DNA from 3 places in the Pseudomonas sp. NPDC089530 genome. Region 2 is predicted to be linked to each of the others. Evidence: predicted binding sites of a transcription regulator. Region 2 holds the regulator's gene; each other region holds the start of a gene.
The links. The regulator FliA, encoded in region 2, starts transcription of late flagellar genes. The targets are predictions, from matches to a motif close to CTAAAGTTTNNNNNNNNNNNGCCGNTAA.
Positions count from the first base shown of each region.

Region 1: ACQKQA_RS12340 (flagellar protein MotY) is a predicted target of FliA. The motif match lies at 1,271-1,298, and genes of this name have one in related genera.
Region 3: ACQKQA_RS26220 (methyl-accepting chemotaxis protein) is a predicted target of FliA. The motif match lies at 5,964-5,991, and genes of this name have one in related genera.

Region 1 covers NZ_JBNNVU010000025.1:428-11,870, forward strand. Annotated here, with positions in the region: partial or broken gene ACQKQA_RS12335 (argininosuccinate synthase domain-containing protein) at 1-169, opposite strand, end outside; gene ACQKQA_RS12340 (flagellar protein MotY) at 299-1,207, opposite strand; gene pyrC (dihydroorotase) at 1,365-2,411, shown strand; gene rnt (ribonuclease T) at 2,408-3,082, shown strand; gene ACQKQA_RS12355 (peroxiredoxin) at 3,154-3,756, opposite strand; gene ACQKQA_RS12360 (bacterioferritin-associated ferredoxin) at 4,079-4,297, shown strand; gene bfr (bacterioferritin) at 4,499-4,972, shown strand; gene grxD (Grx4 family monothiol glutaredoxin) at 5,093-5,431, opposite strand; gene ACQKQA_RS12375 (molybdopterin oxidoreductase family protein) at 5,528-7,636, opposite strand; gene ACQKQA_RS12380 (hypothetical protein) at 7,763-8,056, opposite strand; gene argF (ornithine carbamoyltransferase) at 8,496-9,416, shown strand; gene ACQKQA_RS12390 (ABC transporter ATP-binding protein) at 9,413-10,522, shown strand; gene ybaK (Cys-tRNA(Pro) deacylase) at 10,631-11,101, opposite strand.
Region 2 covers NZ_JBNNVU010000069.1:18,770-27,811, forward strand. Annotated here, with positions in the region: gene fliR (flagellar biosynthetic protein FliR) at 1-722, shown strand, start outside; gene flhB (flagellar biosynthesis protein FlhB) at 726-1,862, shown strand; gene flhA (flagellar biosynthesis protein FlhA) at 2,065-4,194, shown strand; gene flhF (flagellar biosynthesis protein FlhF) at 4,206-5,531, shown strand; gene fleN (flagellar synthesis regulator FleN) at 5,650-6,480, shown strand; gene fliA (RNA polymerase sigma factor FliA) at 6,477-7,217, shown strand; gene ACQKQA_RS22185 (chemotaxis response regulator CheY) at 7,377-7,748, shown strand; gene ACQKQA_RS22190 (protein phosphatase CheZ) at 7,780-8,568, shown strand; partial or broken gene ACQKQA_RS22195 (chemotaxis protein CheA) at 8,581-9,042, shown strand, end outside.
Region 3 covers NZ_JBNNVU010000104.1:4,349-15,791, forward strand. Annotated here, with positions in the region: gene ACQKQA_RS26200 (hybrid sensor histidine kinase/response regulator) at 1-1,690, opposite strand, end outside; gene ACQKQA_RS26205 (chemotaxis protein CheW) at 1,687-2,373, opposite strand; gene ACQKQA_RS26210 (CheR family methyltransferase) at 2,370-3,653, opposite strand; gene ACQKQA_RS26215 (chemotaxis protein CheW) at 3,650-4,186, opposite strand; gene ACQKQA_RS26220 (methyl-accepting chemotaxis protein) at 4,186-5,808, opposite strand; gene ACQKQA_RS26225 (tellurite resistance TerB family protein) at 6,041-6,766, opposite strand; gene ACQKQA_RS26230 (LysR family transcriptional regulator) at 6,957-7,871, shown strand; gene ACQKQA_RS26235 (gamma-aminobutyraldehyde dehydrogenase) at 7,976-9,466, shown strand; gene ydcS (putative ABC transporter substrate-binding protein YdcS) at 9,594-10,745, shown strand; gene ACQKQA_RS26245 (ABC transporter ATP-binding protein) at 10,992-11,443, shown strand, end outside.

The DNA of each region.
Region 1 (11,443 bases), on a different contig from region 2:
CGCCCATGGCTTGCGCCTTGGCACGTGCCGGTTCGACCTCTTCGCCCTGACCCAGGTCAGCGGTGAACGTCACCACTTCACAGTTATAAGTATCCTGCAGCCACTTGAGGATCACCGAAGTGTCCAGGCCGCCGGAATACGCCAGAACGACCTTGTTTACGTCCGCCATGCCATCACTCCACGGGGTTCTACGGAAAGCGGTCAATTCTACCGGTCAACGCGGATAATTTACAGAGGGGCGACAGCTTATGACGACGAAGCGACAGATTATGTCGAGCGGGCGACGACGACAGCCGTTTCAGGAAGTCGCCGCGGCGTTGGCGGAGGCGGCCGCCTGGGGAGCCGTTTTTTCCACGACCGGCACCCGCTCCAGTTGCACATTGACCCGACGGTTCTTCGCCCGGTTCGCAGCGTTGGTATTGGGCGCCAGCGGGTAACGTTCGCCGTGGAAACGCATCTCGATCTGCGACTCGGGAACGCCGTTGGCCTTGAAGAACTCCATCACCGCCAGCGCCCGGCGGCGTGACAGATCACGGTTGGCCAGGCGATTGCCGCTGTTGTCCGAGTGGCCGTCGAGCTGGATGTGATTGACCGTCGGATCGGCCTTGAGGAACTCGAGCATCACCTGCAGCTTAGCCTTGGCCTTGGCATCCAGATCGATGCCGCCCCCGGGGAAGCCCACCTCGGATTGCCTGACCTGATCGAAGTTCATCGGCAGCAGCTTGGCGACACAGCGCTGATAATCGCCATAGGCCTTGCTGAACTTGACCGGCAGCAGGCGTACTTCGGACACCCCACCCTCACGGGAATAGTGGCGGACCACCGGGCTGCGGCCATCCATCAACCCACCGATCAGTCGCCCGGCCTGCAGTTGCGAGCTGTTGAGCAGTACATCGCCGCTACCGAGCCGTACCGACCCCAGGTTGATATCGCCGCGCCCCGGTTGCCACGGCGCGGCGGCTGCGAGCAGCGTGGCCGAACCGCCAGCCAGCATCGGATTGAACGCCTTGAGGCGGAACGTCGCCTGCTCGCCGGCACGGCGCACGAACTCCCCGGCGCCGAAATCGGTGATCGGCTGGCTCAGACGGCACTCGAACTTATCGCCTTCGACCGTCCACTCAATGCTCTCCAGACGAGTCTGGAAAGTCAGTGCCATCGCGGGAAGGCTGGCAAACACACTGAGCAAGGCTAGATAACGCTGGCGCACGGGAGGCTCCACTGACTTGTACATCACGAAAATCGAAATGCCCGTTTACGGCATACCTTCGGGATATCGGAAGCTTTACGCAAAACTTGATAGCGAGTGCCTGCAAGAGTCTTTTCCGGTAGCATTCCCTGGAGTTTGACCCGCCTGGAACCCCCCCATGTCCGACCGCCTGACCCTGCTGCGTCCCGACGACTGGCATATTCATCTTCGCGATGGTGCCGTGTTGACCAATACTGTCGCGGATGTCGCGCGCACCTTTGGCCGCGCCATCATCATGCCTAACCTGGTACCTCCGGTGCGCAACGCCGCTGAAGCCGACGCCTATCGCCAGCGTATCCTCGCTGCGCGGCCGGCCAGCAGCCGCTTCGAACCGCTGATGGTGCTCTACCTCACCGATCGCACCCAGCCCGAAGAAATCCGCGCGGCCAAGGCCAGTGGTTTCGTTCACGCCGCCAAGCTCTACCCGGCCGGCGCGACCACCAACTCGGACTCGGGCGTCACCAGCATCGACAAGATCTTCCCGGCGCTGGAGGCCATGGCCGAAGTCGGCATGCCGCTGCTAGTCCACGGCGAAGTCACCCGTAGCGAAGTCGATGTGTTCGACCGCGAGAAGCAGTTCATCGACGAGCACATGCGCCGTGTCGTCGAGCGTTTCCCGACGCTCAAGGTGGTGTTCGAACACATCACCACCCGTGACGCCGTGCAATTCGTCAACGAGGCGACGGCCAACGTCGGCGCGACCATCACCGCCCACCACCTGCTGTACAACCGCAACCACATGCTGGTCGGCGGGATTCGTCCGCACTTCTATTGCCTGCCGATCCTCAAGCGCAACGTGCACCAGGAGGCGCTGCTCGAGGCCGCCACCAGCGGCAGCCAGAAGTTCTTCCTCGGCACCGACTCTGCGCCCCACGCCCAGCATGCCAAGGAAGCAGCCTGTGGCTGCGCCGGCTGCTACACCGCCTATGCCGCGATCGAGCTGTACGCCGAGGCCTTCGAACAGCGCAACGCGCTGGACAAGCTGGAAGCCTTCGCCAGCCTCAATGGCCCGCGCTTCTATGGCCTGCCTGCCAACACCGATCGCATCACCCTGGTTCGCGAAGAATGGACCGCCCCTGCCAGCCTGCCTTTCGGCGAGCTGAACGTCATCCCGCTGCGCGCCGGTGAAAAACTGCGCTGGCGCCTGCTGGAGGAATACGCGTGAGTGAAGACCATTACGACGACGAGCAGGACGGTCAAGGCGGTGGTGGCTCGCGTCATCCAATGGCAGCACGCTTTCGTGGTTACCTGCCGGTAGTCGTCGACGTTGAAACCGGTGGTTTCAACTCGGCCACCGACGCTCTGCTGGAGATTGCCGCGACCATCATCGGCATGGATGAAAAGGGTTTCGTGTTCCCCGAGCACACCCTGTTTTTCCGTGTTGAGCCTTTCGAAGGCGCCAACATCGAACCTGCGGCGCTGGAGTTCACCGGGATCAAGCTCGACCACCCGCTGCGCATGGCGGTCAGCGAAGAAACCGCGCTGAACGATATCTTCCGCAGCGTGCGCAAGGCCCTGAAGGCCAACGGTTGCAAGCGCGCGATTCTGGTCGGCCACAACAGCAGCTTCGACCTGGGCTTCCTCAACGCGGCTGTCGCGCGGCTGGACATGAAACGTAACCCGTTCCATCCGTTCTCCAGCTTCGACACCGCGACGCTCGCCGGCCTGGCTTACGGTCAAACCGTGCTGGCCAAGGCGTGCCAGGCCGCCGACATCGACTTCGATGGCCGTGAGGCGCATTCCGCACGCTATGACACCGAGAAAACCGCCGACCTGTTCTGCGGCATCGTCAATCGCTGGAAGGAAATGGGCGGCTGGGAAGACTTCAACGACTGATACCGTCACTGAGCCATCCGCGCATAAAAAAACCGGCCCTTGGGCCGGTTTTTTTATGCGTGAAGCGCGGCTTACAGCTTGCCGGCGTTCTCGCTCAGGTAAGCAGCAACGCCTTCTGGCGAAGCGGTCATGCCCTTGTCACCCTTCTTCCAGTTGGCTGGGCAAACTTCGCCGTGCTCTTCGTGGAACTGCAGAGCGTCGACCAGACGGATCAGCTCTTCCATGTTACGGCCCAGCGGCAGGTCGTTGACGATCTGCGAACGAACCACGCCTTTGTCGTCGATCAGGAATGCGCCGCGGAAAGCCACGCCGCCTTCGGACTCAACGTCGTAAGCCTTGGCGATGTCGTGCTTCATGTCGGCAGCCATGATGTACTGGACCTGACCGATGCCGCCGGCATTGATCGGAGTGTTGCGCCAGGCGTTGTGAGTGAAGTGCGAGTCGATCGAAACAGCGATCACTTCAACGTTGCGCGCCTTGAAGTCAGCCATGCGGTGGTCCAGGGCGATCAGCTCGGACGGGCAGACGAAGGTGAAGTCCAGTGGGTAGAAGAACACCAGGCCGTATTTGCCTTTGATGGCCGAGGACAGGGTGAAGCTGTCGACGATTTCGCCATTGCCGAGAACGGCTGGAACGGTGAAGTCAGGGGCTTGTTTGCCTACGAGTACGCTCATTGGATATCTCCTGGTGTGATCGGATGAAGATGAGACCCAGCCAGTCTGACGCCGCTAAGCGACAGCCCTGTGACTCGATCCCGCTTCGTAAGGACCGCACATCATACACTGCGTTTTTGAGCTGTCCTTAGTGGTTTTTCCGCCCCCTGGGGCCGGCATCAAAAAAACGCCGCTGCGAGGCAACTGGCCATCACCCTGGAAAAAACCGTTCGTCTGCCAGACACGAACCCGGCCAAAAGCCTGGGGAAACAACTTTGACAATCATTCTCGTTAACATTAAGATCCGGTGCATTGAGCCCTAACCAGCGACGGTTCTCACCTTATGTATGTCTGCCTCTGCACTGGCGTCACCGACGGACAAATCCGCGATGCAATCTACGACGGTTGCTGCAGCTATCGTGAAGTACGCCAGGCGACCGGCGTTGCCAGCCAATGCGGAAAATGCGCCTGCCTGGCCAAGCAGGTGGTTCGCGAAACCCTGACCGAACTGCAAAGCAGCCAGCCAGCGATTCCTTACCCCGTAGAATTTAATGTTGCGTAATTAGCGCCATTTAAAAGAGCCGGACTTCATGTCCGGCTTTTTTATGCCTGTAATTCAAGCGCTTAGCGTCAAAACGCAGAACACAAACATTCTTATTCCGATTAATTTTCATATATTATTCAACAACTTAGGTTTGACACTCATCACTGTGCGGCTCAAACTCTGCCCTATATACCGCTAATTACAGGGCAGGACCCCACCATGAAAGGCGACATCACAGTCATCCAGCATCTCAACAAAATCCTTGCCAATGAACTGGTCGCGATCAATCAGTATTTCCTGCATGCCCGCATGTACGAAGACTGGGGCCTGAACAAGCTGGGTAAGCACGAATACCATGAGTCCATCGACGAGATGAAGCATGCGGACAAGCTGATCAAGCGCATCCTCTTCCTCGAAGGCCTGCCAAACGTCCAGGACCTGGGCAAACTGCACATCGGCGAACACACCAAGGAAATGCTCGAGTGCGACCTGCGCATCGAGCGTACCGGCCACGCTGACCTGAAAGCCGCCATCGCCCATTGCGAGTCGGTCGGTGACTTCGGTAGCCGCGAGCTGCTGGAAGACATCCTGGAATCCGAAGAAGAACATATCGACTGGCTGGAAACCCAACTGGGCCTGATCGATAAAGTCGGCCTGGAAAACTACCTGCAATCGCAGATGGGCGACGAGTAACTTCCCCAGGTTTTCACCCCATGAAAAAGCCCCGCCTCTCTTACGAGGGCGGGGCTTTTTTATTGTGTGGATGAATCCACACAAGTTGCAGGAGCGAGCAGCTCGCTCCTGCAAGGCGAATCAGGCTTCGGTCTTGGCAGCGGCTTTTTCGGCAGCGGCCTTGATCAGGGTCTGCAACTCACCATTGGCGAACATCTCAGCCATGATGTCGCTGCCGCCGACCAGTTCACCAGCCACCCACAGTTGCGGGAAAGTCGGCCAGTTGGCGTATTTAGGCAGGTTGGCGCGGATTTCCGGGTTCTGCAGGATGTCCACGTAAGCGAACTTCTCGCCACAACCCATCACGGCCTGAGCGGCTTTCGCGGAGAAGCCGCACTGCGGGGCATTCGGCGAGCCTTTCATGTAAAGCAGAATGGTGTTGTTGGCAATCTGCTCTTTAATAGTTTCGATGATATCCATGGAGCACCTCGGCTGAACTTTCCGACGCAGTTGTCGGCACGGTGGCGCATTGTAACGGAAAGCCAAGCGCCATGCTCGGCCTCTCCGACAGACTTCTCAGGCCGCCTCCACCTTCACCGGCACCCCATTGAGCGCGGCATTACCCGATAGCTCATCCAGCTGACGCTCGTCGGTCAGGTCATTGGCACTCGACCCGGGCTGCGCCATGGCGATGCTCATTTGCACGCCCGGCCGCCCATGCCCCCAGCCATGGGGCAGACTGACCACGCCAGGCATCATCTCGCTGCTGGCCAGGACTTCCACCTCGATCGCCCCGACCCGCGAGCTGACCCGCACCCGCTGCCCGTCAGCCAGCCCACGCCGGCTCAGGTCATCGGGGTGCATCAGCAACTGGTGCCGCGGCTTGCCCTTCACCAGCCGATGGTAGTTGTGCATCCACGAATTGTTGCTGCGCACATGACGCCGCCCGATCATCACCAGTTCATCGGCCGCAGGAGCCTGCAACGCGGCAAAGCGCTTGAGGTCCGCCATGATCGCCGCGGGAGCCGCCTGCACCCGTCGGTTCTCGGTTTTCAGGCGCGCCGCCAGGTTGGGTTTGAGCGGCCCCAGGTCGATCCCGTGAGGATGGTCGGCCAGCGTCGCCACGGACAGGTTGAACCCGGACGCCTCGCCATACGACCCCGCGTGCAGCCCCCTGTCAATCATCTGCGCCGGGGCCACGGTCGGCTTGAGCTCCTTGCCGGTCCGCGCGGCGAAGGCCCTGGCCAGGCCGACGAAGATTTCCCAGTCATGCAGCGCCCCCTCCGGCTTGGGCAGGATCGCCCGGTTGAAGCGACTGACATTACGCACCGCGAACATATTGAAGGTGGTGTCGTAATGATCGTTCTCCAGGGCCGAGGTCGAGGGCAGGATCAGGTCCGCGTAACGCGTGGTTTCGTTGATGTACAGGTCGACGCTGACCATGAACTCCAGGCCATCCAGCGCCTGCTCCAGCTGCCGCCCATTGGGGGTGGACAACACCGGATTGCCGGCCACTGTGATCAGCGCCCGCACCTGCCCCTCCCCTTCGGTCAGCATCTCTTCGGCCAGGGCGGAGACCGGTAGCTCGCCGCCGTATTCGGGACGTCCGGATACCCGGCTTTGCCAGGCATTGAAATGCCCGCCCGCGGTCGCCGCCACCAGATCCACCGCCGGCTCGGTGCACAGGGCACCGCCGATCCGGTCCAGGTTGCCGGTCACCAGGTTGAGCAGTTGCACCAGCCAATGGCAGAGGGTGCCGAACGCCTGGGTGGAAACCCCCATGCGGCCGTAACACACCGCCTTATCCGCCGCGGCGAAGTCTCGCGCCAGTTGACGGATCTGCAGCGCCGGCACCGAACACAACGGGCTCATGGCTTCGGCGCTGAAACCGGAAATGGCTTGGCGCACCTCGGCCAGGCCATCCACCGGCAGATGGCTGTCGCGGGTCAGTCCTTCCTCGAAGATCGTCTGCAGCATGCCGAACAGCAGCGCGACATCGCCCCCCGGGCGGACGAACACATGCTGGTCGGCCATTGCCGCCGTCTCGCTGCGCCGGGGATCGACCACCACCACTTTGCCGCCTCGCGCCTGGATCGCCTTCAGGCGTTTCTCCACGTCGGGCACGGTCATGATGCTGCCGTTGGACGCCAGCGGATTGCCCCCCAGGATCAGCATGAAATCGGTGTGGTCGATATCCGGGATCGGCAATAGCAACCCGTGGCCGTACATCAGGTAGCTGCTCAGGTGCTGCGGCAGTTGGTCCACCGAGGTAGCGGAAAACCGGTTACGGGTTTTCAGCAGGCCGAGAAAATAATTGCTGTGGGTCATCAACCCATAGTTGTGCACGCTGGGGTTGCCCTGATAGACCGCCACCGCATTCTGGCCATGCCGCTCCTGGATCGCCGCCAGGCGCTCGGCCACCAGGCTGAAAGCCTCGTCCCACTCGATGGCCTGCCATTCGCCGCCGACCCTGCGCATGGGCTGGCGCAGCCGGTCCGGGTCGTTCTGGATGTCTTGCAGCGCCACGGCCTTGGGGCAGATATGGCCGCGACTGAAGCTGTCCTGCGCATCGCCCTTGATCGAGGTGATCTGCGGGGCGCCGCCGTCGACTTCAGTGGTTTCTATGGTCAAGCCACAGATGGCTTCACACAGGTGGCAGGCACGGTGATGGAGAGTCTTGGTCATGGCCAGTCTCTGTTTTGTTCGGGGCGGCCAGCGTCAGGCCGCGGGAACAAAACTATGGTGCCAGACCGGGGGCGGCGCTAGGGACGTTCGTCTTGTGAATCGCCGGGCATCAGGCCCGCCGATGGCTCAGTTGGAAGGAAGCCTGGGGGAATCGTCCTGACGGGTGATGGGCGTCATGCCATCCAGCGGGGCTTCGCCGTCCTGCGCGCCGCTGAACTCGGCGAGCAGCCGCCAGTGTTCGTCCAGATTGCCGCTGATGGTCATCATCCGATCGATCATCTGCCGCGCGGCGTTGCGCGTCACGCTGTCCTCGCTGCGCAGCAACTCGAAGGACATCGAGGTAATGGATGCAGTCAGGTCGGTCAGGGTGCGTGTGGTCAACCCCAACAGTGTCTTCAATTGCTGTTCTTTCGATTCCATGCCAAGCACTTCCCTGTTGCCGGTGCGCCTTTATAACCTCGGCACTTTGTCTTAGGAAATGTTTCAGGCCGAGATCTCTCGAATGCAGGCTCGCGCCGGCTATATATCTGATAGCGGCATGCGCCGCGGGGTTCGTTGCAAAGCGGCCGAGGCACAGTGTACAAATGGACTGTCCGGTCGCTTCCGACGGAACGTTTCCAGTGTGGATAGAGCGGGTTCCATGCGCCGCGGCACCGCTCGATCGGGTTCAGCCCTCCGCTTGAAACCGGGTGAAAACCCAGATACCAAGCCTACTATTGGTAAGACGCGACATTTAATTATAAGATCGCGCCTTCCCCTATTTCGTCGCCCCCGTGCGGCTTTCGCCGCAGGTCTCGCCCGTTTCTCGATAAAACAAGGCTTTGAGTATCTGCGGTCCGTTGCAAAAAGGTAGTTAATGATGAGCGCAAGGCACTTTCTCTCCCTGATGGATTGCACGCCCGAAGAGCTGGTCAGCGTGATTCGTCGAGGCATCGAGCTGAAGGACCTGCGTAATCGCGGCGTACTCTTCGAGCCTCTGAAAAACCGCGTTCTCGGGATGATTTTCGAGAAGTCCTCTACCCGCACCCGCCTGTCTTTCGAAGCCGGCATGATCCAGCTCGGCGGCCAGGCAATCTTCCTGTCGCCACGCGACACCCAGCTGGGTCGCGGCGAGCCGATCAGCGATTGCGCCATCGTCATGTCGCGCATGCTCGACGCGGTGATGATCCGTACCTTTGCCCACCGCACCCTGACCGAGTTCGCGGCCAATTCCCGGGTACCGGTGATCAACGGCCTGTCCGACGACCTGCACCCCTGCCAGTTGCTGGCCGATATGCAAACCTTCCTGGAACACCGCGGCTCGATCCAGGGCAAGACCGTGGCCTGGATCGGCGACGGCAACAATATGTGCAACAGTTATATAGAAGCGGCGATCCAGTTCGACTTCCAACTGCGCATCGCCTGCCCCGCGGGCTACGAGCCCAACCCTGAATTCGTCGCCCGGGCCGGCGACCGGGTGAGCATCGTGCGCGATCCGAAAGACGCGGTGATCGGCGCCCACCTGGTGAGCACCGACGTCTGGACCTCCATGGGCCAGGAAGACGAAACCGCCGAGCGCCTCAAGCTGTTCGCGCCGTTCCAGGTCAATCGCGCGCTACTCGACCTGGCCGCCGAGGACGTGCTGTTCATGCACTGCCTGCCCGCCCACCGTGGCGAGGAAATCAGCCTCGATCTGTTGGACGACCCACGCTCCGTGGCCTGGGACCAGGCTGAAAACCGCCTCCACGCACAAAAGGCCCTGCTCGAGTTCCTGGTCGAGCCGGCGTACCACCACGCATGAGCCAGCCATTACTGCTCAATCTGCGTAATCTCGCCTGCGGCTATCAGGACCAGCGGGTCGTGCAGAACCTCAACCTGCACCTCAACGCCGGCGATATCGGCTGCCTGCTCGGCTCCTCCGGTTGCGGCAAGACCACGACCCTGCGGGCGATTGCCGGTTTCGAACCGGTGCACGAAGGGGAGATCCAGCTGGCCGGCGAAACCATCTCCAGCGCCGGTTTCACCCTGGCGCCGGAGCGTCGGCGGATCGGCATGGTGTTCCAGGACTACGCGCTGTTCCCGCACCTGAGCGTGGCGGACAACATCGCCTTCGGCATCCGCAAGCATCCGCGCAAGGACCGGATCGTCGAAGAGCTGCTGGAGCTGGTCAACCTGAAGAACCTCGGCAAGCGCTTCCCCCACGAACTGTCCGGCGGCCAGCAACAGCGGGTCGCCCTGGCCCGGGCACTGGCACCGGAACCGCAGTTGCTGCTGCTCGACGAACCGTTCTCCAACCTCGACGGCGAACTGCGGCGCAAGCTCAGCCACGAGGTGCGCGACATCCTCAAGACGCGGGGCACCAGTGCGATCCTGGTTACCCACGACCAGGAAGAAGCCTTTGCCGTCAGCGATCACGTTGGGGTGTTCAAGGAAGGCCGCCTGGAGCAATGGGATACGCCGTACAACCTCTATCACGAACCGCTGACGCCGTTCGTGGCGAGCTTTATCGGCCAGGGCTATTTCATTCGCGGCCAGCTGGACAGCCCGGAGTCGGTGCAAACCGAACTGGGAGTGCTGCGCGGCAACCGGGCCTATACCTGGCCAGCCGGTGGCGCAGTGGATGTGCTGCTACGCCCGGACGACATCGTTTACGCCCCGGACAGCGCCCTCAAGGCGCGGATCGTCGGCAAGAGCTTCCAGGGTGCCTCGACCCTGTACCGCCTGCAGCTGCCGACCGGCAGCCAGCTGGAGTCGATCTTCCCCAGCCACGCCGATCATCAGGTCGGTGCCGACGTGGGAATCCGCGTCGCCGCCGAACACCTGGTGCTGTTCCAGGCCTCCGGCAGCACCGCCGCACAGCTGCCACAGATGGAATCGGGCGTTCGCCGCTACAGCAGCGCCCAATGATCGCAGCGGAGCCGGTTCGCCGGCTCCGCTGTCGCTACGCCTCCCGCCTCGCACCCTCTTCCACTCAGATGCTGAAACCTCGGACGAGGCCTTCTGCCACCCGCCGAATCAGTCGCGACCGATAGCGGCAAATTTCGCCTGGGTGTGCTCGGCCAGCACGCTGGCGGAGAGCTCGACCTCGAGCCCGCGCCGACCGGCGCTGACGAAGATGCTGGCAAAGGGTTGCGCACTGTCGTCGATAAAGGTGCGCAGGCGTTTTTTCTGCCCCAGCGGGCTGATCCCGCCCAACAGGTAGCCGGTTGCCCGCTGCGCGGCGGCCGGGTCGGCCATTTCGGCCTTTTTCACCCCCGCCGCATGGGCCAGGGCCTTGAGATCGAGACTTCCGACGACCGGCACCACCGCCACCAGCAACTCGCCCTTTTCACTGCTGGCCAACAGCGTCTTGAACACCTGTGCCGGGTCGAGGCCCAGCTTTTCCGCTGCTTCCAGGCCATAGGAGGCGGCTTTCGGGTCGTGTTCGTAACTGTGCACCCGATGTTCGGCGCGAACTTTTTTCAGCAGATCCAGTGCAGGGGTCATGGCAACTCCGTCGGCAGGAAAACGAATAAAGACAGTGCCGGGAATTCTAGGATATCCGCCAGCAAAAGGCTCTATTTCAAGGGCTATCCGCCCGGCCTGAACAGCCACCGAAACCAGGCCGGCTGCGGCCTTTGCGCCAAGCCGGCGCCTTTCGCGCAAAATCATTCACAGTACTGATAGTTACAAAATGACCAATGGTTCACTTTCGACCTTTGACAGTAATGTTTCTTGTCTATATTTTTTCGTTTGCGAATATCATGTGCCCGATCCACCGCCGTACCCAGCAGTAAGCCGCGCCCAGGATGGGGATCCTGCCGACGGTGAAAATCGCGCCCGGCGCCC
Region 2 (9,042 bases):
CGATGTTCCGGATCGGCGCGGTGCTGATGACCATGCCGGTCTTCGGTACGACCCTGTTGCCGAGGCGTATCCGCCTGTACTTCACCCTGGCGATCACCTTCCTGGTGGCGCCGGGCCTGCCGCCCATGCCGGCGGTCAATGCCCTGAGCCTGGGCGGATTGCTGCTGATCGCCGAGCAGATCATCATCGGCGCCTTGTTCGGCTTGGCCTTGCAGCTGTTTTTCCAGGCCTTCGTGATTGCCGGGCAGATCGTTTCGACGCAGATGGGCATGGGCTTCGCCTCCATGGTCGACCCTGCCAACGGCGTTTCGGCGGCGGTGATCGGGCAGTTCCTGACCATGCTGGTGACCTTGCTGTTTCTCGGCATGAACGGCCATCTGGTGGTCTTCGAGGTGCTGATCGAAAGCTTCACCACCTTGCCGGTGGGCAGTGCGCTGCTGGTCAATCACTTCTGGGAAATCGCCGGCAAGCTGGGGTGGGTGCTGGGCGCCGCGCTGCTGCTGGTGTTGCCGGCGATCACTGCGTTGCTGGTGGTGAACATCGCCTTTGGTGTGATGACCCGCGCGGCGCCGCAATTGAACATCTTCTCCATCGGTTTTCCGATGACCCTGGTGCTGGGCCTGGTGATTTTCTGGGTCAGCCTGGGGGACATTCTCAACCAGTACCAGCCGCTGGCCGTCGAGGCCCTGCAGCTGCTACGCGATCTGGCACAGGCTCGATAAAGCATGGCTGAGAGCGAGAGCGGTCAGGACAAGACAGAAGACCCCACGGAGAAACGCAAGAAGGACTCCCGGGAAAAGGGGGAGATTGCCCGCTCCAAGGAGCTCAACACCCTGGCGATCACCATGATCGGCGCCGCCGGCCTGCTGATCTACGGTGCGGGGGTGGCGCAGGACCTGCTGGAAATCATGCGCCTGAACTTCTCCCTGCCGCGGGAAATGCTGCTCAGCCCTGGCGCCATGGGCTTGTACCTGCTGCATTCGGGCAAGATCGCGATCCTTGCCGCGATGCCGATCCTGATTCCCCTGGTGCTGGCGGCGCTGATCGGTCCCATTTCCCTGGGTGGCTGGCTGTTCTCCACCAAGAGCATGGCGCCCAAGTTCAGTCGCATGAACCCCCTCAGCGGGATGAAGCGTATGGCTTCCCCGACCTCGCTGATCGAGCTGGTCAAGGCCTTCGCCAAGTTCGTGGTGGTGCTCTTCGTCGCGCTGTCGGTGCTGTCTTCGGATATCGACGACTTTCTGCAGATCGCCCATGAGCCCTTGGAGCGGGCCATCGCCCACAGTGTCCGGCTGGTGGCCTGGAGTACCTTGTGGATGGCCTGCGGGCTGATCCTGATCGCGGCGGTGGACGTGCCGGTACAGCTGTACCAGAGCTACAAGAAACTGTTGATGACCAAGCAGGAAGTGCGGGACGAGCACAAGGACCAGGAGGGGCGGCCCGAGGTCAAACAGCGTATTCGCCAGACCCAGCGCGAGATGTCGCAGCGACGGATGATGGCGGCGATCCCCGAGGCGGATGTGGTCATCACCAACCCGACCCACTATGCGGTGGCGCTCAAGTACGACGCCGAGAAGGGCGGGGCACCGGTATTGCTGGCCAAGGGCACTGATTTCCTGGCGCTGAAGATTCGCGAGATCGCGGTGGCCAACGAGGTGCTGTTGCTGGAGTCGCCGGCGCTGGCGCGTTCGATCTACCACTCCACCGAGCTGGAGCAGGAAATTCCTGGCGGGCTCTATCTGGCGGTGGCCCAGGTGCTGGCCTACGTCTATCAGATTCGCCAGCACCAGGCCGGCAAGGGCAAGCGCCCCGAGCCCCTCAAGGATCTGCCGATTCCGCCGGATCTGCGCCGCGATTCCTGAGTTTCTCGAGTTGTGCAGGGTCGATGATCCTGCACGGCTCGAGCTGGCTCGCGATGGCGCTGAACGTGACTTTTGCAGTGGTTGATGGCGCAACGCCATAAATCAGTTCGAGCATCGGGCCAAAGTTGGAAAGCTTCTTGCAATACCCGCCCTGCGCCGCTTCCAGGCGTCAAAAGTTTGCTTTAGGGAACGGGGAATACCGGTGGATCGCTCTCAGTTAATCAGCACGGCTCGCACTAACCTGACTGAACTCAGTCGGGGGAACCTGGGTGTGCCGCTGTTGCTGCTGGTCATGCTGGCCATGATGATGCTGCCGGTGCCGCCGTTCCTGCTGGACGTGTTCTTCACCTTCAACATCGCGCTGTCGATCGTCGTGCTGCTGGTTTGCGTGTACGCCTTGCGGCCTCTGGATTTTGCGGTATTCCCCACCATCCTGCTGGTGGCGACCCTGTTGCGCCTGGCGCTGAACGTGGCGTCCACGCGGGTGGTGATGCTCCACGGCCAGGACGGCCACGCCGCCGCGGGCAAGGTGATCCAGGCCTTCGGCGAAGTGGTGATCGGCGGTAACTATGTGGTCGGTATCGTGGTGTTCGCGATCCTGATGATCATCAACTTCGTGGTGGTGACCAAGGGTGCCGGGCGTATCTCCGAGGTGAGCGCGCGCTTCACCCTCGATGCGATGCCGGGCAAGCAGATGGCCATCGACGCCGACCTCAACGCCGGCCTGATCGATCAGGCCCAGGCCAAGGCGCGGCGCCAGGAAGTGGCCCAGGAGGCCGAGTTCTACGGCTCCATGGACGGTGCCAGCAAGTTCGTCCGCGGCGACGCCATTGCCGGCCTGCTGATCCTGTTCATCAACCTGATCGGCGGTATGGCGGTCGGTATCTTCCAGCACAACATGTCCTTCGGCGATGCCGGCCGGGTGTACGCGCTGCTGACCATCGGTGACGGTTTGGTGGCGCAATTGCCGTCGCTGCTGCTGTCTACCGCGGCCGCGATCATGGTGACCCGTGCCTCCGGTTCCGAGGACATGGGCAAGCAGATCAACCGGCAGATGTTCGCCTCGCCCCGGGCCCTGGCCGTCGCTGCCGGCCTGATGGCGGTGATGGGCCTGGTGCCGGGCATGCCGCACTTTTCCTTCCTGAGCATGGCGGCCCTGGCGGCCGGCGCGGCGTACCTGTTCTGGAAGCGTCAGAACGTGGTCAAGGCCCGCGCCCTGGAAGAGGTCCAGCGCCAGCAGGACCTGCTGCCTTCGCCGGCCCGGGCCCTGGAAACCAAGGAGCTGGGTTGGGACGACGTGACCCAGATCGACATGATCGGCCTGGAAGTCGGCTACCGCCTGATTCCCCTGGTGGACCGCAACCAGGGCGGGCAATTGCTGGCACGGATCAAGGGCGTGCGCAAGAAGCTGTCCCAGGACCTGGGCTTCCTCATGCCGACCGTGCACATTCGCGACAACCTCGACCTGGCGCCGAGCGCCTACCGGCTGACCCTGATGGGGGTGATCCTGGCCGAGGCCGAGATCTACCCGGATCGCGAACTGGCGATCAACCCGGGGCAGGTCTACGGCTCGCTCAATGGCATCACCGCCAAAGATCCGGCCTTCGGCCTGGAGGCGGTCTGGATCGAGATCAGCCAGCGCGCCCAGGCGCAGTCGCTGGGTTACACCGTGGTCGACGCCAGTACTGTGGTCGCCACCCACCTCAACCAGATTCTGTACAAGCACTCCAGCGAGCTGATCGGCCACGAAGAAGTCCAGCAGCTCCTGCAATTGCTGGCCAAGGGCTCGCCAAAGCTGGCGGAAGAGCTGGTGCCGGGCGTTCTCTCCCTGTCCCAGTTGCTCAAGGTGCTGCAGGCGCTGCTGGCCGAACAGGTGCCGGTGCGGGATATCCGCAGCATCGCCGAAGCCATCGCGAACAATGCCGCCAAGAGTCAAGATACTGCCGCTCTGGTGGCGACCGTGCGCGTCGGATTGTCGCGCGCCATCGTGCAAAGCATTGTAGGGACTGAGTCTGAGCTGCCTGTGATCACCTTGGAACCAAGGTTGGAACAAATCTTGCTCAATAGTCTGCAGAAGGCAGGACAAGGCTCGGAAGAGGGCGTTCTGCTGGAGCCAAGCATGGCTGAGAAGCTGCAGCGTTCGTTGATCGAAGCCGCGCAGCGCCAGGAAATGCAAGGTCAACCGGTGATTCTGCTGGTAGCCGGTCCGGTTCGCGCGATGCTCTCGCGCTTCGGGCGCCTGGCGGTCCCGGGCTTGCACGTGTTGGCCTATCAGGAAATTCCCGACAACAAGCAAGTGACCATCGTTGCGACAGTAGGGCCCAACGGCTGAGGTAGTGGGTTATGCAAGTTAAGCGTTTTTTCGCCGCCGATATGCGTCAGGCCATGAAGCTGGTTCGTGATGAGCTGGGCGCCGACGCCGCCATCATTGGCAACCGCCGCATCGCCGGCGGTGTCGAACTGACGGCTGCCCTGGATTACAAGCTGTCGGCCCTGGCGCCCCGGGTGCCGAACATGGAGCTCGAGGACGAGCTGCGCAAGACTCAATCGCGCATCGTCACCGCCCAGGCCGAGCTGAGCCTGCGTGGCGATGGCGACACCAATGCCAACACCAATCGCCAGCTGTTCGCCGGCCTGCCGCTGACCGCCGCCGAGCCGCTGATCGAACCCACCTTCAGTGAGCCGCAGCGTCCGGCCCCGGTCGTCGCCGCGCCGGCCGCCGTCGATCCGCGGGCATTCGACTCGATGCGTTTCGAACTCAATGGCCTGCGCGAGCTGCTGGAAGTCCAGCTCGGTTCCCTGGCCTGGAGCCAGTTGCAAGGCAGCCGGCCCGAGCAGGCCAACCTCTGGCGGCGCCTGCAGCGTATCGGCCTGTCCGGTCCGCTGGCCCGCGACCTGCTGGCGCTGATCACGGACATCGACGAGCCTCGCCAGGCCTGGCGCATGCTGCTGGCCCACCTGGCGCGGATGATCGTGATCCCGGAAGCCGAGCCGCTGGAAGAGGGCGGTGTGATCGCCATGGTCGGCCCCGCCGGCATGGGCAAGACCACCACCCTGGCCAAGCTGGCGGCCCGCTACGTTCTCAAGTACGGCGCACAGAACATCGCGCTGGTGAGCATGGACAGCTACCGCATCGGCGCCCAGGAGCAGCTCAAGACCCTGGGCCGCATCCTCAATGTCTCGGTGACCCATGTCGACCCGGGCCAGTCCCTGGCCCAGGCCCTCGATCCGCTGCTGCGCAAGCGCGTGGTGCTGATCGATACTGCCGGTCTGCAAGCCAGCGACCCGGCCCTGCGCATGCAGCTGGAAAGCCTGGCCGGTCGCGGGATCCGCGCAAAAAATTATCTGGTCTTGGCAACCACCAGCCAGAAACAGGTTCTAACCGCCGCATACCACAGCTACAAGCGTTGCGGGCTGGCCGGCTGCATCCTGACTAAACTGGATGAAACCGCCAGCCTTGGTGAGGTGCTGAGCCTGGCGATCAGTCACGAACTCCCCGTTGCCTATCTGACCGATGGCCCACGGATTCCAGACGATCTGCACTTGCCGCGCCGGCACCAGCTGGTCAGTCGTGCGGTGAGCGTGCAGATGCAGGAAGAACCCAGCGAAGAAGCCATGGCCGACATGTTCGCTGACCTCTACCACAACCCGGCCAAACGGGTGGGCTGAGGGATTCATGAAAAGATTGCAATGTACCTACATCGATGGTCTGCCAGGCATTGTTCCGTTGGTGAACGCGCAGCCAGTTATGTGGCCCCGTCTAAGTAAGACAAGGTAAAGAAAGAACATGGGCAGCATGCATCCCGTACAGGTGATCGCGGTGACCGGCGGCAAAGGTGGCGTCGGCAAGACTAACGTGTCAGTGAACTTGTCCCTGGCCCTAGCGGAGCTCGGTCGGCGCGTCATGCTGCTGGACGCCGACCTGGGGCTGGCGAACGTCGACGTCCTGCTGGGTCTGACGCCCAAACGGACCCTTGCCGATGTCATCGAAGGCCGCTGCGAGCTGCGCGACGTGCTGCTGCAGGGGCCGGGCGGCATCCGTATCGTGCCGGCGGCGTCCGGCACCCAGAGCATGGTGCACCTGAGCCCGGCGCAGCATGCCGGTCTGATCCAGGCCTTCAGCGATATCGGCGACAACCTCGACGTACTGGTGATCGACACCGCTGCGGGTATCGGTGACTCGGTAGTCAGTTTTGTCCGCGCCGCCCAGGAAGTGCTGCTGGTGGTCTGCGACGAGCCGACCTCGATCACCGATGCCTACGCGCTGATCAAGCTGCTCAATCGCGATTACGGCATGAACCGCTTCCGCGTGCTCGCCAACATGGCGCAGAGCCCCCAGGAAGGTCGCAACCTGTTCGCCAAGTTGACCAAGGTCACTGATCGCTTCCTGGACGTGGCTCTACAATACGTCGGCGCCGTGCCTTACGACGAATGCGTGCGCAAGGCCGTGCAAAAGCAGCGTGCGGTCTATGAGGCGTTTCCCCGTTCGAAGTGCGCGCTGGCCTTCAAGGCCATTGCACAGAAAGTCGATACCTGGCCATTGCCGGCCAACCCACGTGGGCATCTGGAATTTTTCGTCGAGCGACTCGTGCATCAAACAGCGGGACCGGTGCTATGAGCGCCAGCGGCTTCAATCTTTACCGCAAGTCGGCACGTGACAGCCAGTACGAACTGATCGAGCGCTATGCGCCGCTGGTCAAGCGTATTGCCTATCACCTGCTGGCGCGCTTGCCGGCCAGCGTCCAGGTCGAGGACCTGATCCAGGCCGGGATGATCGGCCTGCTCGAAGTGTCGACCAAGTACGACGCGAGCAAGGGCGCGAGTTTCGAGACCTACGCGGGTATCCGTATCCGTGGGGCGATGCTCGACGAGGTGCGTAAAGGTGACTGGGCGCCGCGTTCGGTGCATCGCAATACCCGGATGGTGAGTGACGCGATCCGCGCAATTGAAGCTAAAACCGGTCGCGACGCTAAAGATCATGAAGTTGCGGCCGAACTTCAATTGAGTCTCGATGATTATTACGGGATTTTGAACGACACCTTGGGCAGTCGCCTGTTCAGCTTCGACGACCTGTTGCAGGACGGCGAGCATGAAGGGCTGCATGAGGATGGCGCGAGTGCTCATCTCGAGCCGTCGCGCGACCTGGAGGACGAACGTTTCCAGGCTGCGCTGGCGGATGCGATTGCCAATTTGCCGGAGCGTGAGCGACTGGTCTTGGCGCTGTACTACGACGAAGAGCTGAATCTCAAGGAAATCGGTGAGGTCCTGGGGGTCAGCGAATCGCGGGTCAGCCAGTTACACAGCCAGTGCGCGGCCCGTTTGCGGGGGCGTTTGGGGGAGTGGCGAGCGCGCTGACAGGCAGTGTGGGGACACTGCGGACGAGACTGGCACGAGGTTGTCGGTCTTGCGGCGTGTATTCCATGCAGTCGTTGAGTGCTCTGCCTGATTGATTGAATGGCGCGTCCAGGTGCTGGACGCGTTTAAGACTGCTTGGAGGTCGAATTGGACAAGAACATGAAAATCCTCATCGTTGATGACTTCTCAACGATGCGGCGGATCATCAAGAACCTGTTGCGTGACCTGGGGTTCACCAACACGGTCGAGGCCGACGATGGCACCACCGCCATTCCGGTTCTCAACAGTGGGAGCATCGACTTTCTGGTAACGGACTGGAACATGCCTGGCATGACCGGTATCGATCTGCTGCGCCACGTGCGCGCCGATGAAAAACTCAAGCACCTGCCGGTACTCATGGTGACCGCTGAAGCCAAGCGCGAACAGATCATCGAAGCGGCCCAGGCCGGAGTAAACGGCTACGTGGTCAAGCCCTTCACGGCCCAGGCGTTGAAAGAGAAGATCGAGAAGATCTTCGAACGCATTGGTTGATGCGTGGAACCATTCCGCCACGGGGGGAGCTATGGAGCACAACGAATCTTCATTGGGCGATTTTGAATCGACCCTGAAAAAACATGCAGTGGAACTGGTCGACAGCCTTGAAAAGGGCAAGTTCGGCGAAGCAGTGCAACTGATCCATGAGCTCAACCAGACCCGTGACCGCGGCCTGTACCGGGAAGTCGGCAAGCTCACCCGCGAGCTGCATAGCGCCATCGTCAATTTTCAGATTGACCCGCATATGCCGCAAGCCGAGGAAGTTTCACAGATCACGGATGCCACCGAGCGCCTGTCCTATGTGGTCAGGCTGACCGAGGCCGCGGCCAACCGCACCATGGACCTGGTAGAGAGCGCCACCCCGTTGGTCAACGGCCTGAGCAGCGAAGCCCAGGCCCTGAGCGCCGACTGGGGACGTTTCATGCGCCGCGAACTGGGCGCGGAAGAGTTCCGCGATCTGGCCCGCCGCGTGGATGGTTTCCTGACCCGTAGCGAGCAGGAAACGCGCGCGGTCTCGAGCAACCTCAACGACATTCTGTTGGCGCAGGACTACCAGGACCTGACCGGTCAGGTGATCAAGCGCGTGACCCAGTTGGTCACCGAAGTCGAGAGCAATCTGCTCAAACTGGTCCTGATGGCCAGTCAGGTCGATCGTTTTGCCGGTATCGAACATGACCGCGCGGCGATCCTCGCTGAAAAAGATCCGCAAAAACATCTGGCCAAGGGTGAAGGTCCGCAGATTCATGCCGATAAACGTGAAGACGTTGTATCCGGTCAGGACGATGTCGACGATTTGCTTTCCAGCCTTGGATTCTAGGAGCACCCATACATGAGCTTCGGCGCCGATGAAGAGATCCTTCAGGATTTTCTGGTTGAGGCCGGCGAGATTCTAGAGCAACTGTCCGAACAACTGGTCGAGCTGGAAAGCCGGCCAGACGATGCGGACCTGCTCAACGCAATTTTTCGCGGTTTTCACACTGTAAAAGGGGGCGCCGGCTTCCTCCAGCTCAACGAGCTGGTGGAGTGCTGCCACATCGCCGAAAACGTTTTCGACATCCTGCGCAAGGGTGAGCGTCGCGTCGACGCGGAACTGATGGACGTGGTGCTCGAAGCGCTAGACGCGGTGAACGGCATGTTCGGCCAGGTCCGCGAGCGTACCGAGATTACCGCCGCCACCCCGGAACTGCTGGCTGCCCTGGCCCGTCTGGCCGAGCCTGCCGGAGCCGAGGAGGTCGCCGAGCCGGCGGCCGAAGTCGAAATGGCCGCCGAGCCGGTGGCTGAGCCGGTCGCT
Region 3 (11,443 bases), on a different contig from region 2:
CGTTGCTCTGCCCCGCCGGGCGGTGCAACAACTGGCTGGCTGCGACCAGCCCGACATGGCGACCTTCGTGCCAGAAATGCTGGCGTCCTTCGAGCTGGACAATGTCGTCGGGCTCCAGGTCGCACATGCGTTCGATATGCGCCAGCGGAAAGGCATAAGCCTCTTCGCCCACCTCCACCACCAGGCTGCGCACCACCGACAGGGTCAGCGGCACTTCGAGGTGGAAGCAACTGCCCTGCCCCGCCACCTGCTCCAGCCGCACCGCGCCGCGCAGTTGGCGTACCATGTGCTGCACCGCGTCCAGGCCGACACCGCGCCCGGACACCTCGGTGACCTTGTCCCGCAGGCTGAAACCCGGCAGGAACAGGAAGGTCAGCAGTTCTTCCTCGCTCAGCTGGGCCGCGGTCTCGGCCGGCGACAGCTGGCGTTCGACAATGCTCTGGCGCACCCGTTCCAAGTCGACGCCGTTGCCGTCGTCGCTGAGCTCCAGCACCAGCAGCCCGGCCTGGTGCGAGGCGCGCAAACGAATCAGGCCTTCCACCGGCTTGCCCGCCAGCAGCCGCTGCTCGGGCGTCTCGATGCCGTGATCGACCGCGTTGCGCAGCAGGTGGGTCAGCGGCGCCTCGAGTTTTTCCAGGACGTCGCGATCGACCTGGGTCTTCTCGCCCTCGACTTCCAGGCGCACCTGCTTGCCCAGGCTGCGCCCCAGGTCGCGGACCATCCGCGCCTGGCCCACCAACACATCGGCGAACGGCCGCATGCGACAGGCCAGAGCGGTGTCGTAGAGCACCTGGGCGCGCTGGCTGGCCTGCCAGCCGAACTCATCCAGTTCGGCGGTTTTCTCGATCAGCAATTGCTGGGATTCGGCCAGCAGGCGCCGCGCATCCTCCAGGGCTTCCTGGGCCTCGAGGCCCAGCACCTGCTCCTTGAGGTGCCCATTGAGGTTTTCCAGGGCCCGCAGGCCGTTGCTCTGCATGCGCTTGAGGCGCTGCAAGGTCGCCAGATACGGCTTCAGGCGCTGGGTTTCCACCAGCGACTTGCTCGACAGATCGAGCAGGCTGTTCAGGCGTTCGGCCGTGACCCGCAACACCCGCTCACCGCCTTCGGCCAGTTTCTTGCCCTTGTAGGCGGCCGCGGGCGCTTCCTGCTGGCCCTCCTGCGATGCTTCCTGCGGCATCTCGAATGGCGGGAGCACAAGCTCCGGCTCGGGTTCGACGGGCGCGACCTGCAGTTGCAACTCGGCCATCGGCGGCAGGCCCGGTTCGACCCGAGGCAGGACAATGCCCGGCGCCACGCCCGCCGAGCTGCTCAGTTGCTCCATGAGCGCCACATAGGCCTGGATGTCCTGCTCGGCGACCTGGCTGCTGCCCGGCGTGGCGATACGCATCAGGAAATCCGTGCCTTGCAGCAGGGCGTCGATATGTTCCGGCTGCAGATACAGCCGCCCTTCCTGGGCGCTGACCAGGCAATCTTCCATCACGTGGGCCACGCTGACCCCGGCATCGATCCCGACGATCCGTGCCGCGCCCTTGAGCGAATGGGCCGCGCGCATGCAGGCTTCCAGCTGCTCGGCCTGGATCGGGTTGCGCTCCAGCGCCAGCAGGCCGGCACTGAGCACCTGGGTCTGGGCCTCGGCCTCCAGGCTGAAGAGTTCGAGCAGCGAGGCGTCGCGCATTTGATCGGGGGTCATGTCAGGCTCCGGGTCACGGCAGACAGCAGCTGTTCTTCATCCAGCCAACGCAGGCTGCGCCCTCGCCACTGCAGGACGCCCCGGGTGTACTTGGCGCTGGCCTGCTGACCGGAAACCACCGCGGCATTCAGGGTCCGCTCGTCGATGGCATGGATGCCCTCCACCTCGTCCACCGGCACCACCACCGGACCGCCCTGGGCGGCGATGATCAGCATGCGCGGCATGACCCGCCCGCCCGCGGCAACCGTCTGGGTGGCATCCAGCCCCAGCAGTTCCACCAGCGACAGGCAGGCCACCAGCGCGCCCCGCACATTCGCCACCCCCAGCAAAGCCCGCGAACGCTGGTGCGGCAGGGAATGGATCGCCTGCAGCGGCGCCACCTCCACCAGGCAGCGGATGGCAATGCCCAGCCACTCCTCCCCCAGGCGGAACATCAAGATCGAGCGGGTGACGATATCCGTGTCGGCCTCGGCCGCCACCGCTTGTTCGTGGTGTTCCTGCTGCAACGCATAACGGTCGAGCAAGCGGGTGGCCGCCGCGGAATACACCGAGCAGTTGCGGCAATGCACATGCGCGGCCAGCAACGGGCAACTCTTGTCGCCGTGGATACCGATCCGGTTCCAGCAATCGTCGATGGCCTGGGCATCTTCGTGGGTCACGTTCAACGAAACAGCACCGCTCATGATTTACGCTCACTGTCTGCGGCGCGGCCGCTACGGGCCGCGCGCTCCTGCAATCGACGGGCACCGGCGGCATCCCCCTGGGAGGCCAGCAAGGCGGCCAGGTGCACCAGCGATTCGGCATGCTGCGGGTCCAGGTACAAGGCCTTGCGATAGAACCCCTGGGCCTCCAGGGCACTGCCCGCCACATCGCTGAGCAGCCCCAGCCAATAGAACACCTGCGCCACCGGCTCATGGTTCGCCAGGTAATGCTCGCACGCCATCCGGGCCTCGGCGCTTTTGCCTTCGTTGGCCAGGGCCGCGATGCTGGCCAGCAGGGTCGCGGCGTCGCTGGCCGGCTTGGCCGACGCCGGGATCGGGCTGATCGCCGGGGTCGATACCGCGCTGGCGAACGGCCGGCTGCGCACCGGCGGGGCGACGCTGCGCAGCGGCTGGCGCAACGGCAACGCACTCGGCACGAAGGCCGGCGCCGGGGCGGGCTCGGGTCCGTTATCCCGGCTGAAGGCGAAGGACTGGGCAACGCCGATCGAACGCATGCCCAGGCGCCCCAGCAGGCTGCCCTCGGCCGGGCCGATGAACAGCACCCCTTCGACGTGAGTCAGGCGCTTGAGCACTTCGAATACCTGGCGCTGGGTCGGCTGGTCGAAATAGATCAGCAGGTTGCGACAGAAGACGAAATCGTAGGGTGGCTCGTTGACCAGCAGGGTCGGGTCCAGGAGGTTGCCGACCTGCAAGCGCACCTGCTCGCGGACCCGCTCGCTGAGGCGGTAGCGCTCATCATCGGCGGCGAAATGCCGCTCGCGAAAATCGCTGTGCTGGCCCCGAAAGGAGTTCTTGCCATACACCGCCTGCCTGGCCCGCTCGACCGACAGCGGGCTGACATCGAAGCCATCGACCTTGAACTGATGGGGCGCCAGCCCGGCATCGAGCAAGGCCATGGCAATGGAGTACGGCTCCTCGCCGGTGGAGCATGGCAGGCTGAGGATGCGCAACGCGCGCATGCCCTTGAGGGCGGCCAGGCGCGCGAGGGCGAGCTTGGCCAGGGTGGCGAAGGATTCCGGGTAACGGAAAAACCAGGTTTCCGGGACGATTACCGCCTCGATCAGCGCCTGCTGTTCATCCGGCGAACCCTGCAGAGTCTGCCAGTAATGGTCGGTGCTCGGCGCCTGCTGGGCGAGGCTGCGCTGGCGCACCGCGCGCTCGATGATCGCCGGGCCCACCGAGGCCACGTCCAGGCCGATGCGCTCCTTGAGGAAATCGAAAAATCGCTGGTCGCCGCTCATGACGACTCCCCGAGCAGCGCCAGATCCAGCGGTGGCGAGGGAAACAGCAAGGCCCGCACCTGGGCATCCAGCAGGTCGTCGACCCGCACCCACTGCAACAGGCCCTGGGCATCTTCGTAGACCGGTCCCAGATACGGCGCATGGCGGTTATCCAGGCCATAAGCCTTGAAGTCCTGCGGGTCGCAACGCAGGGTGTCGGTGGCCTGCTCCAGGATCAGCCCCAGCAACCGCGCGGGCTGCTCGGCCTGCTGGCGGTAGTGGACCAGCACCAGGCGGGTGCTGGTGCGTTGCCGGGCCGGCTCGCCAAAGGTCAGGGCGCAGAGGTCGATCACCGGCACCACGCTGCCGCGATGGGCGAAGACCCCGGCCACCCAGGCCGGGGCCCGGGGAATCGGCTTGAGTTGCAGGCGCGGCAATACTTCGGCCACCTCGACGGCCTGCAAGGCATAACGTTCGGTACCGATGCGAAACACCAGGAACAGCGCGTTTTTCGTCACCGTCCCTGCGCCGCGTGTCGCTGCGAGCTCGTTCATCAGACTTTGAAACGCGAGACGCCGCTGCGCAGCCCCACCGCCACCTGGCTCAGTTCATCGATGGCGAAACTGGCCTGGCGCAGCGACTCGACGGTCTGGCTGCTGGCGTCGCCCAACTGCACCAGGGCGTGGTTGATCTGTTCGGCGCCAGTGGCCTGGGCCTGCATGCCTTCGTTGACCATCAAGACCCGCGGCGCCAGCGCCTGGACCTGATGGATGATTTGCGACAGTTGCTCGCCGACCTGCTGCACTTCGGCCATGCCGCGGCGCACTTCCTCGGAGAACTTGTCCATGCCCATGACCCCGGCCGAGACCGCCGACTGGATCTCGCGCACCATCTGCTCGATGTCGTAGGTGGCGACCGCGGTCTGGTCCGCCAGGCGCCGCACTTCGGTGGCCACCACGGCGAAACCGCGGCCGTATTCGCCGGCCTTCTCGGCCTCGATCGCGGCGTTGAGCGACAGCAGGTTGGTCTGGTCGGCGACCTTGACGATGGTCACCACCACCTGGTTGATGTTGCCGGCCTTCTCGTTGAGGATCGCCAGTTTGGCGTTGACCAGGTCGGCCGCGCCCATCACCGAGTGCATGGTGTCTTCCATCCGCGCCAGGCCCTGCTGGCCGGAACCGGCCAGCACCGAGGCCTGGTCGGCGGCGGTGGAGACTTCGGTCATGGTGCGCACCAGATCCCGGGAAGTCGCGGCGATTTCCCGGGAGGTAGCGCCAATTTCGGTGGTGGTCGCCGCGGTTTCGGTGGCCGTCGCCTGTTGCTGCTTGGAGGTGGCGGCAATCTCGGTGACCGAGGTGGTGACCTGGACCGAGGAGCGCTGCGCCTGGGACACCAGGGAGTTGAGTTCGGTCATCATGTCGTTGAAGCCGGTTTCCACGGCGCCGAATTCGTCCTTGCGCTCCAGGTTCAGGCGGTTGGTCAGGTCGCCGCTGCGCATGATGTCGAGAATATTCACGATGCGGTTCATCGGCGCCATGATCGCGCGCATCAGCAGCAGGCCGCACAGGGCCGCCGCCAGGATCGCCACCAGCAGGGAAACGCCCATGCTGATCTTGGCGGCGAGCACCGCGTCATCGATCTGCGCCGCGGCCGAGTCGGCTACGCCTTTGTTCTCGTCGATGATGTCGTTGAGCTTCATCCGCCCGGCAATCCAGGTCGGGGTCAACTGCTCATGGAACACGCGGACAGCCTCGGCGGCCTGGTTGCGCCGATGCAGCTCCAGAACCATGGCCTGGGCCTTGAGAAGATCCTGATGGTGTTTTTCGAATTCGTCGAACTCCCGTAGGTCTGCCTCGCTGCGCAGGGTTTCCTTGTAGCTAGCCATGTATTTCTGCAGGCGTTGCTCGAAGTTCTTGAAGTCGGCCTCATCCTCGGCACTGACACCCTTGCCGACTTTCATGCCAATGATTTCCTGGATGCGCAGATAACTGTCGACCCACGAACCGCGGATCATCGAGCTGAAATAGACCCCCGGGATGGCGTCGGAACGCATGCGTTCTTCACCGGCTTCGATCTTCAGCAGACGGGAGTAAGAGGCCACGACCATCAACAGCATGATGGTGATAATCACCGCAAAGCTCGCCAAAATGCGTTGGCGCAACGTCCAGTTCTTCACAGTCAGTCCTCGGGGCCATTCAAATGGTGGGGAGTATAGCCGAGGGCGTGCCATCCTTAATCAGTGTGTTGCGCACCACGTCTCACCCGGAGCGAAATGCAGCGCCTGCTCTGGACGGCTACTTTCCGCCAGGTGAGTCGAGCGCCGCCAGTGACATTCCGGCAGAAACGGACGCTACTTCAGCCATCCACGGGGGCGTGCGGAGCGCTGTCCCACGCACGCCCGGCAGGCGTCAGAGGCTGGCCTGTCGCACCTGCTTTTCCAGCTCGAGCTTCAACCCCGGCTCCAGCTTGAGCTGCCGCGCCAGCTCCTCCAGGTAGGCCTTTTCCATGAAGTTTTCCTCGTCCACCAGCATCACGCTGGCGACGTACATTTCAGCGGCCATTTCCGGGGTGCCGGCGGCCCGCGCCACATCCGCCGGGTCCAGGGGTTTGTTGAGCTCGGCGTGCAACCAGTGCTGCAACGCCTGATCGTTGTCCAGGCGGGTGAATTCGCCTTCGATCAAGGCGCGCTCGCGCTCATCGATATGGCCATCGGCCTTGGCCGCGGCGACCAGCGCCTTGAGGATCGCCTGGCTATGCTGCTCGACCTGTTGCGCAGGCAGCCGGTCGAGGGTCTGCGGCTCGGCCTTTGGCGCACCGGCCTGCTGCGCCTGCCAGTTGCCGTAGGCCTTGTAGGCGATCACCCCGAGTGCCGCCAGGCCGCCGTAGGCCAGCGCCTTGCCACCGAAACTGCGGGCCTTTTTATTGCCCAGCAGCAAGCCCATGGCCCCGGCGGCCAGGGCGCCACCTCCGGCACCGGACAACAGGCTGCCCAGATTGCCGGAGCCGCCACCGAGCAAGCTGCCCAGTGCGCCCTTGTCGGCGCCGGGGGCCTTGTTCGGCTGCGCCCCGGCCTTGTTCTGCAACAGCTCCTGCCCGGACTTGAGTAATTGATCGAGCAATCCACGGGTGTTCATCCCAACCTCCAGAAACTTGAGTTCACCGAATCGATAAGGCCATCAGCCTAGAGCGAAGTGCCCTCTTTCTGGGCCCGAGTGTGCTTCCAGATGTTGCTTCGCCAGGGGCAGCCGGGGCCATGGACAGCCCTTCGATTAAAGCGATATACACTCGCAAAAATCGATAAAAATGCCTGCCCGGTGATTGCCCATGATGACCTTGCGCCAGATCCGACACTTCATCGCCGTAGCCGAGACCGGCTCGATCTCGGCTGCCGCCCAGGCGGTGTTCATTTCCCAGTCGACCCTGACCCTGGCGATCCAGCAGCTCGAGCAGGAAATCGGCGTCAGCCTGTTCAACCGCCATGCCAAGGGCATGACCCTGACCCACCAGGGCCACCAGTTCCTGCGCCAGGCGCACCTGATCCTGGCCACCGTCGACAATGCCAAGCGCAGCCTGCAACAGAGCACCGACCCGGTAGCCGGCCAGTTGACCGTCGGCGTCACCAGCCTGGTCGCCGGGTATTACCTGGCCGACCTGCTCACCCGCTTCCAGCGTGCCTACCCCAATGTGGGCATCCGCGTGATGGAGGACGAACGCCCCTACATCGAACATTTGCTGGTGAGCGGCGAGATCGACGTCGGGGTGCTGATCCTCTCCAACCTCGAGGACCGCCACGCCCTGCAGACCGAAGTGCTGACCCACTCCCCGCATCGCCTGTGGCTGCCCGCCCGGCATCCGCTGCTGGAACGCGACAGCATCAACCTGGCGGACGTCGCCCGCGAGCCGCTGATCCAGCTCAACGTCGATGAAATGGACCGCAACGCCCAGCGCCTGTGGTCCGGCGCCGGCCTGCAACCCCACGTCACCCTGCGCACCGCTTCCACCGAAGCGGTGCGCAGCCTGGTGGCGGCCGGGCTCGGGGTCTCGATCCAGCCGGACATGACTTACCGCCCCTGGTCGCTGGAGGGCGACATCATCGAAGCCAGGCCCATCGCCGACCTGAGCCAGACCCTCGATGTCGGCCTGGCCTGGCGCCGCGGCACGGCCCGGCCGGCGCTGGTGGACCCGTTCCTCACCGTGGCTCGCGAACAGCCCCACGGTGGGCGCAAGCCATCTATTTAATCGAACGCTGCATTCAGTATTTGGTATTTGTCGAGCGCAAGCCCCCCTACTAGTCTCTTGCCATTCCTATGCAGAAGGCCGGGCTTGCGTCACAGGGGAGCCCCATGGCCATACAAGAAAAGAGAACCCGGAACATGGCTGGCGCGCAGACTCCGATGCCCACCGCGTTGCTGATCGACGGCGAACTGGTTGCCGGCCAGGGTGTTGCCGAACCCATCCTCAACCCGGCCACCGGCGAAGTGCTGACCCGGATCGCCGAAGCCAGCACCGAACAGGTGGAAAGCGCGATCCTCGCCGCCCACCGGGCCTTTGCCGGCTGGTCACGGACCACGCCCCAGCAGCGGGCGCACATCCTCCTGGCGATTGCCGACACGGTGGAGAAGCAGGCCGAGCACTTGGCCCGCCTGGAATCCCTGAACTGCGGCAAGCCGCTGCACCTGGCGCGCCAGGATGACCTCAGCGCCACCGTCGACGTGTTCCGTTTCTTTGCTGGCGCCGTGCGCTGCCAGACCGGCCAGCTCGCCGGCGAATACCTGCCGGGCTACACCAGCATGGTGCGGCGCGACCCGCTCGGTGTGGTGGCGTCCATCGCGCCGTGGAATTACCCGATCATGATGGCCGCCTGGAAAATCGCCCCGGCCCTGGCCGCCGGCAACACCCTGGTGTTCAAGCCGTCCGAGCACACGCCGCTGTCGATCCTGGCCCTGGCGCCGGCCCTGGCCGAACTGCTGCCCCGTGGCGTGCTGAACATTGTCTGCGGCGGTGGCGAGGGCGTCGGCAGCCACCTGGTGAGCCATCCCAAAGTGCGCATGGTGTCGCTGACCGGCGATATCGTCACCGGCCAGAAGATCCTCCAGGCCGCCTCCAAAACCCTGAAACGCACGCACCTGGAACTGGGCGGCAAGGCCCCGGTGATTGTCTGCGACGATGCCGATCTGCAGGCCGTGGTCGAAGGCGTGCGCACCTATGGCTATTACAACGCCGGGCAGGATTGCACCGCGGCCTGCCGGATCTATGCCCAGGCCGGGATCCATGACCGCCTGGTGGCCGAGCTGGGCGCCGCCGTCGGCAGCCTGCGGTTCGCCGGCAAGCGCGATGCCGACAACGAGATCGGCCCGCTGATCAGCCCCCGCCAGCGCGACCGCGTGGCCAGCTTCGTCGAGCGCGCCCTGGGCCAGCCGCACATCGAACGGGTGACCGGCGCGGCGGTGCATTCGGGCGCCGGCTTCTATTACCAGCCGACCCTGCTGGCCGGCTGCCGGCAACAGGACGAAATCGTCCAGCGCGAGGTGTTCGGACCGGTGGTCACCGTCACCCGCTTCGACGAACTGGCCCAGGCAGTGGATTGGGCCAACGACTCGGAATACGGCCTGGCCTCATCGGTCTGGACCCGCAACCTGGACAAGGCGATGCAGGTGGCGGCCCGCCTGCAATACGGCTGCACCTGGATCAACAGCCATTTCATGCTGGTCAGCGAAATGCCCCACGGCGGCCTCAAGCGCTCCGGCTATGGCAAGGACCTGTCCAGCGATTCCCTGCAGGACTACAGCGTGGTGCGGCACATCATGGCGCGCCACGGCAACGATCTGGAATGACGGCAATGGGCTCGGTACGGCCACCCCAGCCACTTTTCGTACAGGGCCTAAGCTAATAACAAGCCCCCAAGGCGCGCTCCACCACGTTCGACTGCCCCGACCATAATTTGAAGAAGAGGGTTTTCCCATGTTCGTGCACAAGACCGCACTGCTCAGTGCAATCACCACCGCACTGCTGGCCAGCGCCAGTATTCAAGCCGCCGAACCGCTCAAGGCCGTCGGTGCTGGCGAGGGTCAGCTGGATATCGTGGCCTGGCCCGGCTACATCGAACGTGGCGAGAGCGACAAGAATTACGACTGGGTGACCGGTTTCGAGAAGGAGACCGGGTGCAAGGTCAACGTCAAGACCGCGGCCACCTCCGACGAGATGGTCAGCCTGATGGCCAAGGGTGGTTACGACCTGGTCACCGCGTCCGGCGATGCCTCCCTGCGGCTGATCGTCGGCAAGCGCGTGCAGCCGATCAACACCGCGCTGATCCCCAACTGGAGCGGCCTCGACCCGCGTCTCAAGGACGCGCCCTGGTACGTGGTCAACAAGCAGGTCTACGGCACCCCCTACCAGTGGGGTCCGAACGTGCTGATGTACAACACCAAGGTCTTCACCCAGGCCCCCACCAGCTGGGGCGTGCTGTTCGATCCGCAGAACCTGCCGGACGGCAAGCCCAACAAGGGCCGCGTGCAGGCCTACGACGGGCCGATCTACATCGCCGACGCCGCGCTGTACCTCAAGAGCGCCAAGCCGGAGCTGGGGATCAAGAACCCCTACGAACTGACCGAGGCCCAGTACAAGGCGGTGCTCGACCTGCTGCGCGCCCAGCAGCCGCTGATCCACCGCTACTGGCACGACACCACAGTGCAGATGAGCGACTTCAAGAACGAAGGCGTGGTGGCCGCCAGTTCCTGGCCGTATCAGGTCAACGGCCTGATCAACGAGAAACAACCGATCGCCTCGACCATTCCCAAGGAAGGGGCCACCGGCTGGGCCGACACCACCATGCTGCACAGCGAGGCCAAGCACCCCAACTGCGCCTACAAGTGGATGGACTGGTCGCTCAAGCCCAAGGTCCAGGGTGACGTCGCCGCCTGGTTCGGTTCGCTGCCGGCGGTACCAGCGGCCTGCAAGGAAAGCGAACTGCTGGGCGCCGAAGGCTGCAAGACCAACGGCTTCGACCAGTTCGACAAGATCGCCTTCTGGAAAACCCCGCAGGCCGAGGGCGGCAAGTTCGTGCCTTACAGCCGCTGGACCCAGGACTACATCGCAATCATGGGCGGTAGATAAAAGTCATTCCGGTAGCTGCTGCGCGTCGATTATCCGCGCCCGTGCAGTGCTCGCATCCTCACGTACCGACGTACGCTCCGGGTGCTGCGCGCTGGCCGGACACGGCTAATCGCCGCTCGCGACGCTCCCCGAACGACTTTCCCGGCCAAGGTTTTGCCAAAGGCAAAGCTGATTGGCGCATGACTGATTATCTGAAGTTCAGGCTGGGCCGCTGCGACGGCCCTGGCTTTTCCGGAGCCCCGCACCATGACGCTTGCAGTCCAGTTCACCAACGTTTCCCGGCAGTTCGGCGAGGTGAAGGCCGTCGACCGGGTTTCCATCGATATCCAGGACGGCGAGTTCTTTTCCATGCTCGGCCCTTCCGGCTCGGGCAAGACCACCTGCCTGCGCCTGATCGCCGGTTTCGAACAGCCCAGCGCCGGCTCGATCCGCATCCACGGCGCCGAGGCCGCGGGCTTGCCGCCCTACCAGCGCGACGTCAACACCGTGTTCCAGGACTACGCGCTGTTCCCCCACATGAACGTGCTCGACAACGTGGCCTACGGCCTGAAGGTCAAAGGCGTGGGCAAGCGCGAACGTCACGGGCGGGCCGAAGAAGCCCTGGCCATGGTCGCCCTGGACGGCTATGGCGAACGCAAGCCGGTGCAGCTGTCCGGCGGCCAACGCCAGCGCGTGGCCCTGGCCCGGGCCCTGGTCAA